One region of the Isoptericola sp. NPDC060185 genome, then DNA from elsewhere that is predicted to be linked to it. Evidence: riboswitches for the same ligand, from Rfam matches in the RefSeq annotation. Region 1 holds a riboswitch; the other holds the start of a gene.
The links. A riboswitch is a leader RNA that binds a small molecule or an ion and turns the genes downstream of it on or off. The one in region 1 is predicted to bind S-adenosylmethionine.
Positions count from the first base shown of each region.

Region 2: linked by a shared signal. The riboswitch ahead of ACFWDO_RS20745 (aminotransferase class V-fold PLP-dependent enzyme) and the one ahead of ACFWDO_RS09825 (methylenetetrahydrofolate reductase) in region 1 are both predicted to bind S-adenosylmethionine.

Region 1 is NZ_JBHWYY010000022.1:3,200-6,416, forward strand. It holds gene ACFWDO_RS09815 (hypothetical protein) at 1-268, shown strand, start outside; gene ACFWDO_RS09820 (NADP-dependent oxidoreductase) at 827-1,717, shown strand; SAM riboswitch class I at 1,798-1,904, shown strand; gene ACFWDO_RS09825 (methylenetetrahydrofolate reductase) at 1,910-2,932, shown strand; gene metE (5-methyltetrahydropteroyltriglutamate--homocysteine S-methyltransferase) at 2,961-3,217, shown strand, end outside.
Region 2 is NZ_JBHWYY010000122.1:2,533-5,462, forward strand. It holds gene ACFWDO_RS20735 (protein kinase) at 1-748, opposite strand, end outside; gene ACFWDO_RS20740 (RNA polymerase sigma factor) at 748-1,416, opposite strand; SAM riboswitch class IV at 1,503-1,619, shown strand; gene ACFWDO_RS20745 (aminotransferase class V-fold PLP-dependent enzyme) at 1,654-2,930, shown strand, end outside.

The DNA.
Region 1 (3,217 bases):
GATCTCCCTGGAGGACGACGAGCGGGCCCTGGAGGCGCAGCTCAACGCCCTGAGCGAGGTCTCCGCGCTCGGCCTCGTGCCCCGGGACGTGCTCGCTCGAGTCATCGCCAGCAGAGCATGGGACGAACGCTGGGCCACCGCCTTCGTCGAGGGTCTGCGGGAGGACCTGGCCGTCGCCCCCGACGACGATCCGTCGAGGACGGCCTGGCACACGGCACGCCCCTCGAGCGCGGCCGACCGCGCGACCGATCGGCCCGCATCCCGGTGACGTCCTCAACCGCTGCCTCGCCGTCGTCATCGGGAGCCACCGCACACCCGCCTGGTCGCTCGGCCCCGCCCGCGAGGCCGCGCACGCCGGGACCTGGGACGCCGTCGTCGCCGCGTCGCTGCCCTCGGCGGCGCGGTTCCGACCCGTCACCGACTCCAGCATCCACTCCTCCTGCGTTTACGAGTCCTCGGACGGCGACGCCCTGTACGTCTCGGCCGTCCTGCCCTGGCTGATGGTCTGGAGCGGCCGGGGGCACCGCTTCCTCGATGCGCCCCCGCCCTGGGTCCGAGGGCTGACCGACGTCGGTATCTCCTTCCTCGACTCCTCCGCGGCCCGGACGCTCAGCCCGTATGCCGACGCGGACGCCGGCCGCCGCCTCACCTGACCTCGAGGTCCTGTTCGAGTGGACCGAGGGATCCGACGGCCCGGACGCGTCGACCCTCGTCGACCCCTGGCACCCCCGACGGACGGCGAGACCAGGGACGCGCGCCGCGACGCTGGCCACCCGAGCCCGCGCGGGGGACGATCGACCCACCGGAGGAGGACGACGTGCGCGCGATGGTGTTCGAGAGGTTCGGCGGCCCGCAGGTGCTGCACCCGGCGGAGGTGCCGGCGCCGCAGCCCGGGCCGGGGCAGGTGCGCGTCCGCGTGGAGGCGGCGGCGGTCAACGGCTGGGACGTGAAGTCCCGCGCCGGGACGACGGGCTCGCCGGAGCCGACCGCACCGGTCGTGCTCGGCCTCGAGGTCGCGGGGGTGGTGGACACGCTCGGCGACGGCGCGACCGGCGTCGCGCCGGGCGACCGGGTGGTGGGCTTCGCCGTCGGCGGCGGCTACGCGGAGCTCGCCCTCACAAGAGTCTTCGCGCGCGTCCCCGATGGCCTCGCCGCGACCGACGCCGTCACGCTCCCCGTGGCGGCGGAAACCGCGACGCGCGTGCTGCGCCTGCTCGGCGCGCGGGCGGGCGAGACGCTGCTGGTGCACGGGGCGTCGGGCGCGGTGGGCGCGCTGGCCACCCAGCTCGCGGTGCGCCGCGGCGCCCGCGTGATCGGGACGGCGTCCGCGCGGAATCAGGACCGCGTCGCCGCGCTCGGCGCGACGCCGACCACGTACGGCGCGGGCCTGGTCGAGCGCGTCCGGTCGCTCGCGCCTGACGGCGTGGACGCCGTCCTCGACACGACGGGCGCGGGCGTCCTGCCCGACTCGATCGCCCTGCGCGGCGGCACCGACCGGATCGTCACGATCGCCGACGACACCGCGGCCGACCTCGGTGTGACGGCCAGCTACAGATCCGAGCGGGACGCGGGCGAGCTCGCCGACGTCGTCGCCGCCCTCGCCCGCGGCGACCTCACCACCACCGTCGGCGCCGTGCTGCCGCTGGCCGACGCGGCCCGCGCGCACGAGCTCGTCGAGTCCGGGCACGCGGGCGGCAAGGTCGTGCTGGTGCCCTGATCAGGGGCGTCACCCCGCCGTCGTCTCATCAGTCGGTCGCGCCTTCGCCCGCATCGCGGATGGTGCGTACGATCGAGGTCCAGCCATCCAGAGCGGCCGAGAGTCCTGGCTCGACGACGCCGCAGCAACCCGTTCTCCGACGGAAGCCTCCCGAGGACGAAGGTGCTCACGCCAGGATCGATGGAGTGACGCATGGTCGCAGAGGCATCCCTTTCGCCCACCCCGGCGCTGCCGGCACGCCCGACGATCTCGTTCGAGCTCATGCCGCCGCGCCGGCCGGACGCCGCCCCCAAGTTCTGGGAGACGGCGCGCCGGCTCGTGGCCGCGCGCCCCGACTTCGTGTCCGTGACGTACGGCGCGGGCGGCGGTGACCGGGCGACCGCACGGCAGGTCGTCGCGACGCTGCTCGAAGGCACGCCCGTCCTGCCCGTGGCCCACCTGACCTGCGTGGGCGCCCACCGCGAGGACGTCTCGGCCGTCATCGACGACTTCCTCGACGCCGGCACCCGCGCCTTCCTCGCCCTGCGGGGCGACCCGCCGAAGGACCAGCCGGACTGGGCGCCGCCCGCCGACGGCGTCGCGTCCTCGATCGAGCTCGTGCAGCTGCTGCGCGAGGTCGAGGCCCGCCGCTGCGCCAGCGACCCGGGAGCGGCGCTGCGCGGCGCCGCCCGCCCGCTGACGATCGCCGTCGCGACGTTCGTCGACGGCAACGTCCAGGCGGGCACCACCCGGGCCCAGGAGGTCCGGCGCCTCAAGGAGAAGCAGGACGCGGGAGCGAGCTTCGCCATCACGCAGCTGTTCTACGAGGCCGACTCCTACACCGACTTCGTCGCCGAGGCCCGCGCGGCCGGGGTGACGATCCCGATCCTCGCCGGGCAGCTGCCCACGACCGAGCCGCGCCGGCTCCGTCGCGTCGAGGAGCTCACCGGCGTCGTCGCGCCCCGGCACCTGCTGGACGCGCTCGACGCCCTGCCGGACCCGGAGGCGCAGCACGCCTACGGGACGGCGCGCGCCGTCGAGCTCGCCCAGCGCGTGCTCGACGCCGGCGCCCCCGGCATCCACGTGTACACGTTCAACAAGTACCGTCCCGCTCTGGACCTGCTCGAGGGTGTGCACCTCGGCGGACCGGCGCCCTCCGACGACCCGTCGGACGGCGCGGACCTGGCCAGAAGGCCGTGGGTACCGAGCATCCCGACCCAGGCTCCCGCCGTCTGACACGCGGAGCCCGACCTCAGGAGTGCTCATGTCCACCACATCGACCAGCCCCACCCCCGCCGCGGCGTTTCCCGGCGGCACGATCCTCGGCTACCCACGCATCGGGCGCCGTCGCGAGCTCAAGAAGGCCGTCGAGTCGTTCTGGGCCGGGCGCACCGACGCCGTCGACCTGGAGGTCGCAGCCGGCGCGCTGCGCCGCGAGACGGCGCGCCGCCTCGTCGGCCTCGGCCTGAACGCCGACGACGGCTCCGTCCCCGGCGCGTTCTCCTTCTACGACCAGGTGCT
Region 2 (2,930 bases), on a different contig from region 1:
GCCGCCGGGCGGGGGAGTCGGCGAGGCTGCGCCCCAGCGCGGTGGTCAGGGCGCGCGGCAGGTCGGCACCCTCGGTGAGCCAGGTGATCAGCGCGGACATCGCCCACAGGTCGGCGCGGGTGTCGACGGTGCCGGGGCCGCCCTGCTCGGGCGGCCGGAAGCCCTCCGTGCCGCCCGCGACCGTCAGCCCGGAGCTGCGCGCCAGGTCCTTGCACATGCCGAGGTCGGCCACGACGAGCCGTTCGTCGGCCCGCACGACGGACGTCGCCGCCCCGTCGGCGGGGCCGTCCGGGCTGGTGCGCAGCAGCACGTTGCCGGGGCTGAGGTCGCGGTGCACGAGCTGCGCGGCGTGCACGGCCTCGACCGCCGCCGCGAGCCCGCGCGCGACGGCCAGCACGTCGGCCGGCGACGCGGTCCAGCCCTCGGCGCGCAGCGCGTCGACGCGCTGCGCCAGCGTGCCGCGGTCGGCGTGCTCCAGCACCAGGTACGGCTGCTGCCGGTCGCTCTCGCCGATGTCGTGCACGGCCACGACGTGCGGGCTCGCGACCCGCCGCAGCGCGCGCCCCTCGGCGATGAACCGCTCGCGGATCTCCGGGTTGAGGCTGTGGTTCTCCGCGAGCACCTTGACCACGACGACGTCGTCGAGCCGCTCGTCGACGGCGCGGTGCACGGTGGCGAACGACCCCGCGCCGATCACCTCGCCCACGCGGTAGCGGCCGAGGTGCCGGTCGCCGGTCGGCCCGGCCATCAGGGCACGCCCCCGAGCGCCGCCGCCACGAGGGCGCGGCCCCGGGAGATCTGCGACTTCACGGCGGGGACGCTGCGCCCGAGCCGCTCGGCCACGTCGGCGTACGGCAGGCCCTCGATGTCCCGCAGCGTGACGGGCTCGCGGTAGAGCTCGGGCAGGGCGGCGAGCGCGTCGCGCACCGTGGCGCGGGTGGCCAGCAGCGAGCTCATCCGCTCGGAGGGGCCGACGTCGTCGTCCGGCAGGGTCGTCGTGGCCCGTTGGCGGCGCAGGTGGTCCACCACCCGGTGGCGGACGATGCCGTGCACCCACGTCGTGACGCGCGACCCGCCCGCGAACGACCGGATGGACGTGGCCACGGAGATGAGCACGTCCTGGCTGACGTCGTCGACGGCCGTCTCGTCGAGCAGCGAGCTGCGCACGAACCGCTGCACGACGCCCGACTCGTCCAGCTGCTCCACCAGCAGCTCCGTGGCGAGCGCGGAGCCGGCGGCGGCGCGGTGGCCGAGCAGGTCGAGCGCGTCGGCCGCGGCGTCGCCCGTCGTCGACCGGGCTGCGTCACGGGCTGCGTTACGGGCCGCGTAGGCGTCTCCGGCGTCGACGGCACGACCGAGCCGGTCGAGCGGGCCGTCCGCGGGCGCGCCGGAGGCGGGAACGGTGCGGTCGGGCATGCGGCCACCTTCTCACGCGACCGCATCGTGAGAAGGGCGGCCCCTCCGCTTGACCGTGTCCTGGAGCGCACGCACCATGGGCGGCAGGTCATGAGTGCCAGCGCGAAGCCCCGGCTCGCTGGCCGGCAACCCTCCTCTCGCGGCGGGGTGCCCCGGGTGACGACCTGGCCCCGCGTCGTCCGGCGCGCGGGCAAGCGCGGGGAGTCACCTCCCCGGCACCACCGAGGAGGACCACGCATGACCACTCTCGCCACCGCGCCCGCCCCGGCGCCCATCGCCCCGCCCGTGCACGACGTCGCGCCCGTCCTGCCCGTCGTGGGCGCGGACACGCTCGTCCCGCTCGTGGACGGCCGCCGGGTGCCGTACGCCAACCTCGACGTCGCGGCGTCGGCCCCGGCCCTGCAGGCCGTCGCCGACCGCGTGAACCGCGTCCTGCCGCTGTACGCCAGCGTGCACCGCGGCGCCGGCTACCTGTCGCAGGTCTCCACGGCGCTCTACGAGACCGCCCGTCGCACGATCGGCGCGTTCGTCGGCGCCCGCGACGACGACCTCACGATCGTCACCCGCAACACCACGGACTCGCTCAACCTGCTCGCGGGCTGCGTGCCCGCCGACCCGGTGACGGGCGAGCCCGGCCGCGTCCTCGTGCTCGACATCGAGCACCACGCCAACCTGCTGCCCTGGCAGCGCGTCACGGACGCCACCGTCGTGACGGGCGGGCCGTCCGTGGCCGCCACGCTCGCGGAGATCGAGGAGGAGCTGTCCGCCGGGGTGGCCACCGGCCGCCCGTACGCGCTCCTCGCCCTCACCGGCGCGTCCAACGTCACGGGCGAGGCGCTGCCGGTGGCCGACGTCGTCGCCGCGGCCCACGGGGCGGGTGCGCGGGTCGTGCTCGACGGCGCGCAGCTGGTGCCGCACCGCCGCTTCTCCCTCGCGGACACCGGCGTCGACTACGTCGCCTTCTCCGGGCACAAGACGTACGCCCCGTTCGGCGCGGGCGCCCTGGTCGGGCGGCGCGACTGGCTCGACGCCGGCACGCCCTACCTCGCGGGCGGCGGCGCCGTGCGGCGCGTGCGCACCACGAGCACCGACTGGCACGAGGGCCCCGCCCGGCACGAGGCCGGCTCGCCCAACGTCGTCGGCGCCGTGGCGCTCGCGGCCGCGTGCGAGGAGCTCGCCGCGCTGGACGCGGTGGCGGCCGTCGAGCACGAGGACGCCCTGCGCCGTCGGCTCGTGGAGGGGCTGGGCGCCGTCGACCGCGTCGAGGTCGTGCACGTGTGGGACGACGCCGTCGACCCGGTGGGCGTGGTGACGTTCACCGTCACGGGCTACGACCCGGGCCTGGTCGCCGCGTACCTGTCGGCCGAGCACGGCATCGGCGTGCGCGACGGACGGTTCTGCGCGCACCCGCTGCTCGGGCGGCTCGGGTTCGACGCCGGCGCCGTGCGCGCGTCGGTGGGCCTGGGCACCGCGGGCGAGGAGGTCGAGCGGCTCGTCGCCGCCGTCGGCGCGCT